3 regions of the Gordonia sp. VNK1 genome follow, and region 2 is predicted to be linked to each of the others. Evidence: predicted binding sites of a transcription regulator. Region 2 holds the regulator's gene; each other region holds the start of a gene.
What was found. The regulator LexA, encoded in region 2, represses DNA repair genes until DNA is damaged. The targets are predictions, from matches to a motif close to CGAACANNTGTTCG.
Positions count from the first base shown of each region.

Region 1 (3,234 bases), on a different contig from region 2:
CCGGACTGAATCAGCCTCCCGACTGCTCGGCTTCGCGGCGTTCCCGGGCTTCGCGGTGCTCTTGCGCTTCGCGGCGGCGTTTGTTACGTTCGCGTTCCTGGCGTCGGCGGGCGTGTTTGGCCTCCACCCGACTCATGCGTCGGGTGGGATGCAGGATGCGCGCCGACTCGGCAGGTGTTGCCTCATCCGGAGCCGGCGTGGGTGGTGCCCGGAACCGGATGCGCGCCAACCCGGGAAACAGGTCTTCCAGGGTGAACGGATTACCGAGAATCACCATGCCCTCGGGAGTGAGGAACTCCGTGCGCAACCGGCCATCGGCGTCGCGGTACTGCTCATCGAGCCAGCCGACCCCAAACGTCTTGAGCAGGTGCGCAAACCGTGACTTCGCGTTCAGGTTGTCCGGCACCGTCGCACCACCTGCACCGGGGTTGCGGTGGTCGAACTCGGCGACGTGATCGACCTCGGCGCTCATCGCCGAGCGATCCTCACCCGGGGTGACCGTCCACCCGTCACGGATCCGTACGAACCGATCCAGCACCGACGACGGCCGATACGGATTCCCCGGCGCGGTCGCCGACACCTCGATACCGCCATCGGGACCGACCACCGCATGCGGCCCGATCAACCGCCGCACCACCGCATCGGGCCGGGTGATCAACCCGAACGCCTGTACATCCGAGACCACACCCTGCCCGAAGATGAACGCCGCAGAACCAGCAGGCGCAGGCGCATCGCCGGTATCTGACTGCCCGGCAGCGACATTCGCGTCGCTTGCCGCAGCACCGACGACGAGGCCACCGCCAACAGTGGACGACTCAGGGGTGGACGACTCAGCAGTGGACGGCTCGGCGGCAGGCGACTCCGCGGGTTCACCGTCGGCGACGCACTGCTGCACCCCGCCCCGCGACTCCGACGCCTCCGCGGCGGGTGGCGGCTCGGTGGAAAACGCCTGCGCCGCAGCCCGTTCCTGCGCCGCAGCCCGTTCCTGCGCCGCAGCCCGCTCTTGCGCCGCGACCCGCTCGGCCGCCGCGGCTTCTTCGGCCGCCGCATAGGTGCGCTCATCACACACCACATGCACCATCACCGCCGCCGCAGCCGGCGGCACCGTCCCCGCCTCCGGAATCACCGCCGGACACTCCTCACGACCGCACAAGCACTCGAACGCCGTCCCCGACAACAACGCGAAACACGCATCCGAACACCGCTGCCGCCGCGTCCGCGGATCCTCGGCACACACCGCATCAGCCAACCGAGAAATCCCCGCCATCGCGATCGCCACATTCTCCGCGGTCATCGTCGCCGTGATCGAGGCCATCCCATCCGGACGCGGCCGAGCGATGGACCGACCGCTTGTCACCGGCACGCCGACACCGCTCCCGCACCGCATCCGGATCATGACGGAACACGATCCGATCCACCATCGTCGCCAACTGCGCCCGCGACCACGCCCCACCATGCCGCGCCAACTCCTCGGCCACCTCGGCATCGACCGCCGCCGCCGTGTCGCACCCGTCGAGCAACTCGGTGCACGCCACCACCACCGGCACCAACTCCGGCACGATCCGACCCTGCCGCAACTGCTCGAACACCTTCGGCACCCGCTCATGCATCACATCGGCATGCTCCACCAGCACCTCCGCCGCCCGCTGCGAGATGCTCAGCAACTGCCCGACCCGCGCACCGATCAACGCCGTGGTATCCGCCAACAGAAAGTCATGAACCTCATCGGCCGGACGTAACCGCCGCACCCGCTGCGCGATCTCCCGCACCGCCACGTACCTGTGATAAGCGAGATAGCAGGCGCCGCGCTGCAGCGTGATCAGCTGCCCCGACCAACCGTTCACCGCCTCATCACTGACGCCGATCACCGGACCCGTCGGCGTGTCATCACCATCGGCACGGTACGAGGCGATCACCTCGGCCACCACATCATCACTGACGAACTCGTCGAGCAACGCCGGCCACAACGACTCCCCCAACCAGAAATCCGCGGCCGACCACCGCCGACCCGTCCCCTCGCTCATCGCCTCGGTCATGCGGTGCCACCCCCTCGGACATCTCAACACGAATACATGTGTGTTCGCGGTCATGTTCTATTATGCCGACGCCACCGACAGAACCGCCACGATCCGATCCTCGAAATCGAACTGATGTTCGCACCTTGCTCCCCGCTCTGCGGCCGGCAAGAAGCCTCCCGATCCCCCAACCCTCTCCCAGAAAACTAGAACGTGTTCTACTCTGAGTAAGCCGGTCCACGAGAACCAAAGGGGCACACCGATGCGTTTCACCTTCGCCGAGGCGATGACCGACCCCGCCTACTACGCGCCGCTCGCACAGGCCGCCGAGAAGGCCGGGTATGCCGGATTCACCATCCCCGACTCCCTCGCCTACCCCGAGGAGTCGGACGCGAAGTATCCCTACACTCCCGACGGCAATCGGGAGTTCCTCGAGGACAAGGCGTTCATCGAGACCTTCATCCAGGCGGCGGCCCTCGGCGCGGTCACCTCCACCATCCGCTTCACCCCGTTCGTCCTGAAGCTTCCGGTGCGGCCACCGGCACTCGTGGCCAAGCAGGCAGCGTCGGTGGCCTACCTGACCGGCAATCGGCTCGCGCTCGGCGTCGGCACCAGCCCATGGCCGGAGGACTACGACATCATGGGCGTGGACTTCCGCCGGCGCGGCAAGCGGATGGACGAATGCATGGACATCATCCGCGGCCTCACCTCCGGCGAATACTTCGAGTTCCACGGCGAGTTCTACGACATCCCCAAGATCAAGATGGCACCGGCGCCCACCGAACCCATCCCGCTGCTCGTCGGCGGTCACGCCGACGCCGCGCTACGACGGGCGGTGATCCGCGGCGACGGCTGGATGCACGGCGGCGGACCGGCCGAGGAACTCGACGCCCTCCTCGACACCATCGCCGACATCCGCAAGGCGGAGGGAAAGACCAACGATCCCTTCGAGATTCACGTCATCTCCCTCGACGCCTACACCGTCGACGGCGTGAAGAAGCTGGAGGACAAGGGGATCACCGACGTCATCGTCGGATTCCGGCTGCCCTACGTCGTCGGTCAGGACACCGAACCACTACAGAAGAAGATCGATCACCTGAACTGGTACGCGGACAACGTCATCGCCAAGGTCAACGGCTGAGTCCCGGCAGAGTTCTCTGCGCTCATCGATCCCGCTCCATCAGTATCACCTGCGAATTGGTGAACGGGATCTGTTGCA
Region 1 is NZ_JBDZDJ010000020.1:87,572-90,805, forward strand. It holds gene glfT1 (galactofuranosyltransferase GlfT1) at 1-9, shown strand, start outside; gene ABLE94_RS20545 (13E12 repeat family protein) at 11-1,315, opposite strand; gene ABLE94_RS20550 (DUF222 domain-containing protein) at 1,242-2,036, opposite strand; gene ABLE94_RS20555 (TIGR03619 family F420-dependent LLM class oxidoreductase) at 2,278-3,156, shown strand; gene ABLE94_RS20560 (glycosyltransferase family 39 protein) at 3,179-3,234, opposite strand, start outside.
Region 1: the regulator LexA is predicted to act here: its motif matches at 2,144-2,157, upstream of ABLE94_RS20550 (DUF222 domain-containing protein).

Region 2 (3,234 bases):
GCGATCTCGTCAACGAACAGGCGCATTGGATGGTCGAGGAACTGCGGGTGGGTCTGTTCGCCCAGCGGCTGGGCACCCGATATCCGATCTCGGAGAAGCGTGCGCTACGAACCCTGGATCGACTCGGCTGAGAGGGCATCGGGCGCATCCGTGCCGTTGCGCCGCGTGAGATTGCCCTGCAGATCGTCGATCTCGCGTTGGAAGTCCTCGAGGGAATCGAACGACCGGTACACCGACGCGAACCGGAGATAGGCGACCTCGTCGAGGTCACGCAACGGTTTGAGAATGGCGAGACCGACCTCGTTGCTGGGGATCTCCGCGACGCCCGAGGCGCGCACCGTCTCTTCGACCTGCTGCGCCAACTGGGCCAGATCGTCCTCGTGGACGTGCCGTCCCTGGCAGGCGCGGCGCACCCCGCGCATCACCTTCTCCCGACTGAACGGTTCGGTGACGCCGTTGCGCTTAACCACCGCCAGCACGGCGGTCTCCACGGTGGAGAATCGTCGGCCACAGGCGCTGCACGAACGGCGACGACGGATCGCCTGTCCCTCGTCGGCGACTCGGGAGTCGATGACCTTGGTGTCATCATTCCTGCAGAACGGGCAGCGCATGCATCGAGAATAGCGCCTCACCGCTCAGCGATATGCGGGCGTCAGCAGCGCCTGACCGACACGCAGGGCGCTGCCACCCATGTCGTTGAGCTCGACGATCTCGTCGATGACCGCCTGCCGCGGCATCTCGGGCGCGACGCGCGCGGCGACGGAGTTCAGCGACTCCCCCGCCCGGACGTGCACCACCTGCGTGGCCACCGGCGTGGGGGCGGTGGATTCCTGGTAATCGCTGCCGGCGACACCGATCAGCCACACCAGCATCGCCAGCGCCACCCCGGTCAGCAGGGCCACCGCGGCACCGCGACGGCCCGCCCGACGGGACTGCGACGCGGGCGCGGCGCACGGCGTCCCGGCCGGGCGCCTGGGGATCGCGACCCGGGGCCGGTCGACCGGACGATTGTCGGCCGGGCGGTGGAGGTGCCGGTGCCGCGCCGCCGGGGTGGCGCGGCGAGCCGGCACCGGCCGTCCGGCATGCACGATCGCGCCGCGCCGGGGCGTGACATCGTCTCGCGCCGCACCCCGGGCATCGGGAGCGGCACCGAAACGGGCACCGGACGGGGTGCGCCGAACCGTCGCCCGACGCGCCTGACCTGCGGTTTCACTGCGAACCAAGGTGTTCTGCATGAGAGTCTCCGATCTCGATCACTCGTTCGAGGAACTGATGTTCGAAGTTCTATCACGCACCTCCGACAATTTCTCGCAACACGTCGAACAAATGTTTGAAGTTGTCGGTGACCTGGACTAACCTGGCCGTTGACCAGCAGCGCAGACCCGCGGACAAACCCCGGCCGCACCGGACCACCGACTGCACGGGACAACCGACCGCACCGGACCACCGACAACACCGTCCGACCACAACAGAGTTTCCGACCGAAAGGATCGAACACCCGATGAGTGAGAAGAACCGACGTTCGACGACGTCGACGTCGTCGACCAAGCGCGGCCGCGGATCGGCCGCCGCCGACGAGCCGGAGGTCCCGTTCGACGCGGCGGCCGCGGAGGCCTCGCTCACGCCGCGTCAGCGGGGCGTGCTCGATGTGATCCGCAAGTCGGTGCGCGAGCGCGGCTATCCGCCGAGCATCCGCGAGATCGGCGACGCCGTCGGGCTGGCCTCGACGTCGTCGGTCGCCCATCAGCTGCGGACACTGGAACGCAAGGGACTGCTCAAGCGCGACCACAACCGCCCACGCGCGGTCAACGTGCAGGACGGCGAGCACACCCCACCGGACGACACCGCGGTCGCGTCGAATCTGCCCGCCCCGACCTTCGTCCCGGTTCTCGGGCGCATCGCGGCCGGTGGACCGATCCTCGCCGAGGAGGCCGTCGAGGACGTCTTCCCGCTGCCGCGTGAACTCGTCGGCGAGGGTTCACTGTTCCTGCTGAAGGTGGTCGGCGAGTCGATGATCGACGCCGCGATCTGTGACGGCGACTGGGTCGTCGTCCGGCAGCAGAACGTGGCCGACAACGGTGACATCGTCGCCGCGATGATCGACGGCGAGGCGACCGTGAAGACCTTCAAGCGCAAGGACGGTCACGTGTGGCTGATGCCGCACAACGAGCATTTCGAACCCATCCCCGGCGACGACGCCGCCATCCTGGGCAAGGTCGTCACGGTGATGCGCCGGATCTGATCCGGCTCCGGGCCCGCCCGGTGCGGCGCTCGCCGAAATTCAGCCGGCGAGCGCCGCGGTGGCGGCCTCACGTGCGGCCGCCGGGGAGGCGGTCGCGAGGGCAGCACTCGCCGCGGCACGGCACGCATCGAGTGTGACGCCGCCGAGTTTGGCACCGACCGCCGCCGACGCCGCCGGAGCACTCGACAGCGAGGTGACGCCGAGTCCGACGAGTACGCAGGCCAGCAGCGGGTCGGCGGCGGCCTCACCGCAGACGCCGACCGGTTTACCCGTACGTTTCCCGGCCTCGGCCACCATCGAGATGAGCGCGAGCACCGCGGGCTGCCACGGATCGGTGAGTTCGGCCAGATCGGCCGACATGCGGTCGGCGGCCATCGTGTACTGCGTCAGATCGTTGGTTCCGATCGACACGAAGTCGACCTCGGCGAGGATCGACGACGCGAGGATCGCGGCGGACGGGATCTCGACCATCACCCCGGCGACCAGACCACGCCCGCGGACCTGTGCCGCGAACTCCGCGGCCTCGTCGGCCGAGGCGATCATCGGTGCCATCACCCATGGAGTGCTGCCGGTCTCCCGGGCGGCCGCCGCGATGGCGTCGAGTTGCCCGGCGCGGATCTCCGGATGCCGAGCGGTGATCCGATTACCCCGGACCCCCAGAGCGGGGTTGGCCTCGGTGCCGTGGTCGACGAATTTCAACGGCTTGTCCGAACCCGCGTCGAGCGTCCGCACGACGACCTTCTTGCCCCCGAACGCCTCGAGCACCTCGCGGTAGAGCTCGGTCTGCTCGGCCACCGTGGGTGCCTCGGCGCTGTCGAGGAAGGCCAGTTCGGTCCGGAACAGGCCCACTCCCTCGACCGGATAGGCGGTGGCGGCGCGCGCGGAGACACCGTCGGCGACGTTGGCCAGGATGGCCGCCTCGTGACCGTCGGCGGTGTGCCCCGGCCCCGACCAGCCCGCGACGAGTTCCGCCTCGCGCCGGCTCTCGTCGA
Region 2 is NZ_JBDZDJ010000003.1:42,290-45,523, forward strand. It holds gene hrpA (ATP-dependent RNA helicase HrpA) at 1-131, shown strand, start outside; gene nrdR (transcriptional regulator NrdR) at 105-611, opposite strand; gene ABLE94_RS04145 (LysM peptidoglycan-binding domain-containing protein) at 636-1,235, opposite strand; gene lexA (transcriptional repressor LexA) at 1,502-2,242, shown strand; gene ptsP (phosphoenolpyruvate--protein phosphotransferase) at 2,282-3,234, opposite strand, start outside.

Region 3 (3,234 bases), 340 kb from region 2:
TGAGTCGCCGCCGGTGTCGACGACGGCCGCATCGGGAGTGCCCTCGCCGTCAGAAGCGTTCACCTCAGGACTCTCCATACGCGACGACATCCGCGCCACGCCCACGTCGGCGTCCGACTCGGGCTCGGGCTCGGTGCGAGACTCGGGTTCTGGTGCCTGTTCCACGTCTGCAGTGTCCGCGTCAGAGGGACCGCTCTCGTCGAGTAGCGACATCTGTGCCGCACCCGCGTCGGCCTCCACGACCGGCTCAGGTGTGGGCATCGACTCGGGTTCCGGTTCCGGACGCCGTGACTGGACCACGGATTCGGTTGCACTGCTATCGGATTCGCTGTCGGCGGCCGCAGACTGCTCCTGCTCGTGCTGTTCTTGTTGTCGCTGGCGTTCCTCGATCGCCGCAGCGGTGGTCTCATCGGCAATCACGTGCAACACGATCTGCACATCCGGAATACAGCCCGGCTCCGGGATCACCGCGGAACAGTCCTCACGCCCGCACTCACACGCGAACTGCGTCCCCGACAACAACGAGTACATGGCATCGGCCTGACGTTGCCGCCGCGTCCGCGGATCCTTCCGGCAGGCACAATCGGCCAGGGCGGCGATCGTCTTCTCCGCGATCGTGATGTTCTCCGCGGACATGGTCCCGGTGATCTCCCCGGTCCCGTCGCCCTCGAAATGAGTGAACACAGCCCGCTTGTCCAGGTTCCGCTTCCGCGGTTCCCGGACAGCGTCCGGGGCGTGTTGGAAGACGATCTTGTCGACCATGTCCCGCAAACTCGTCGCCGGCCACTGCCCCTGGCGGCTGAACAACCGCTCGGCGATCGCCGCGTCCACCAGGGCGGTGTTCGGATGCAAGGCCGGTCCCGGATCGAGCAGGTTGGTGCGATCGATCAGGGTCCGGAACTGACTGTGGCTGATCCGGCCTTCGAGTAATGCCCGCCCCGTCTTGGGCAGGCGGGTGGCCATCACGATCGCCTCATCCACCAGCCTGCGGGTGGTCACCATTGCCAGATTCCGGGTCCGGGAGATGTGTTCGGCCGTGATCTGCGCGTACTCCGCCGACTCGTCCAACGGGCGGTCGGTCAGACACCTCACCACATACGCGGTGAAGTAGGAGTCCAGCCACGCCATATAGGAACGGCAGCGGTCCAGTTCGGTCATCGCGACCAGCACCTCGTTGATCGAATGCTGATCCAACCGATCCGGATCCACCCCGAACAGAAACGAGCTGGGTAGACCCGGCCACGGCGACGGCCCCTGCTTCAGCAACGCATCGCGCACATCCCCACGAATCCGCGCGCTCCATGGAATGCTGCTCACTCCTCGCCCCCTCGAACAAGATGACCGTCGAAGCTCTCTTCGATCTGACCATCATTGTAGAGACGGCCACCGACAAAACCGTTCGCTCGCAGGGCGGGCGACCATCGGTCACTCTAGGCTCGACTGCCATGGCGCAGAATGTGAAGCTCGTCCTGACCGGAGGCCGCGATCACGAGTACGAGTCCGCGGACCTGACCATCGAGAACGGCGGGGTGCTCAAAGTGGTCGAACCGAACGGGTACACGACCTACTAGGCGGCGGGCGAATGGCGCGTCGTCGGGCACACCAGCCTCACCTGAGGCGACGGAGCCGCGTCGCCTCACGTGAGGCTGACGTCGATTCCTTTCCCGGATTCGCGACATCGGATTATCCATGTGTTAACGTGCATCACGTGGCAAGGGTGAAGGTGACCTCGTTCGTCGACGACCTCGATGGCAAACCCCTCGGTGTCGACGATGCACGCAGTGTGATGTGGTCCTGGGCGGGCGTCGTCTACCGGCTCGATACCTCGAAGGTGAACCTCGCGAAGATCGAGGACGGACGGGTCCCGCTCGCCAAACTGCTCGCCGTCTCCACCCGCGTCGGGGGTCGACGTCACCCCACCGCGACACGCATCGATCCGCCCACCCGACGCCAATCCACCACGCCGGACCCGGCGCAGGTCCGGGAGTGGGCCACTGCGAACGGATACTCCGTCTCCGCCCGGGGTCGCCTACCTCGCAACGTCGTCGACGCGTACGACGCGGCGCACTGAGACCAACGCCGAGGTTCCTCGCCATAGGGGTCACCGACCGAGGTGAATGCTGGTGCGCGAGGGGGGACTTGAACCCCCACGTCCGTAGACACTGGAACCTAAATCCAGTGCGTCTGCCAATTCCGCCACTCGCGCGTGCTGCGAGCACAGCCTACCGTCTGCACTTCCCGCGAACCGCATCAGCCCGAGCGTCGGCGTCACCGTTGACGCAGATCACCCCGACCGCCCGGCAGAGCATCGGCGCAGGCCAGGTACCGTCGTAGGTATGTCTACGCAGTCCGGCCGTCGTCGTCACCGCCCCGCACTCCTGGTGCTCGCGGTCGCCGCGGCAATCGCCTGCCTGGGTTTGGCCTGGTGGCAGTGGGACACCTACGAGTCCGGCGGTGGCACTGAACAGAATCTCGGATACGCGCTGCAGTGGCCGGCCTTCGGGTTCGCCTTCGTCTGGGCGTACCGCCGCTTCGTGGTCCTCGAGAGCGATCCGGACGAGGCGCAGAAGATTGCCGAGAACAAGGCCGCGACCGAGATCCCCGAGGGCATCCTGCCCGAGCGTCCGACGATCCCCAGTGCGTCGACCCTGCAGCGCGACCGGGCCGACGACGACGATCCGTCGCTGCGCGAGTACAACCAATACCTGGCCGAACTCAACGCCGCCGACCACGCCCACGCCGCCCTGCGCGAGACCGTGCCGCCGGCCGATACCGACACATCCGAGAAGTGAGGATCCCATTTCAGTGAGCGACAAATCCGCGACCGACGTCGCACCAGCGGCCGCACCGATCGAGAAGGTCAAGGGAGCGCTCCTGCGGTACCGCATTCTCGCCTGGATCACCGGTCTGTGGTTGCTGCTACTCGTCGCAGAACTGATCCTCAAGTACGGATTCGACGTCGCCGCCCTCGACTTCGTCCCGATCGTGCACGGGTGGGTGTACTTCGTCTACCTCATCCTGGCGGTGGACCTGGCCATCAAGGTGCGCTGGCCGCTGGGCAAGATCCTGGTGACCGCCATCGCCGGCACCATCCCGTTCCTGTCCTTCTACGTCGAACACATCCGGACCAAGGAAGTGAAGGCGCAGTACGGGATAGGCGGCGAGACGCTGTAGAGATCAGTCGGCGGCCAGGCCTCGTAGCGCGGGAACCAACTGCGCCAACGCCTTTCCGCG
Region 3 is NZ_JBDZDJ010000003.1:379,316-382,549, forward strand. It holds gene ABLE94_RS05620 (DUF222 domain-containing protein) at 1-1,317, opposite strand, end outside; gene ABLE94_RS05625 (hypothetical protein) at 1,446-1,571, shown strand; gene ABLE94_RS05630 (histone-like nucleoid-structuring protein Lsr2) at 1,709-2,071, shown strand; tRNA gene ABLE94_RS05635 (tRNA-Leu) at 2,122-2,206, opposite strand; gene ABLE94_RS05640 (transcriptional regulator) at 2,337-2,792, shown strand; gene ABLE94_RS05645 (DUF3817 domain-containing protein) at 2,806-3,174, shown strand; gene rdgB (RdgB/HAM1 family non-canonical purine NTP pyrophosphatase) at 3,178-3,234, opposite strand, start outside.
Region 3: the regulator LexA is predicted to act here: its motif matches at 1,346-1,359, upstream of ABLE94_RS05620 (DUF222 domain-containing protein).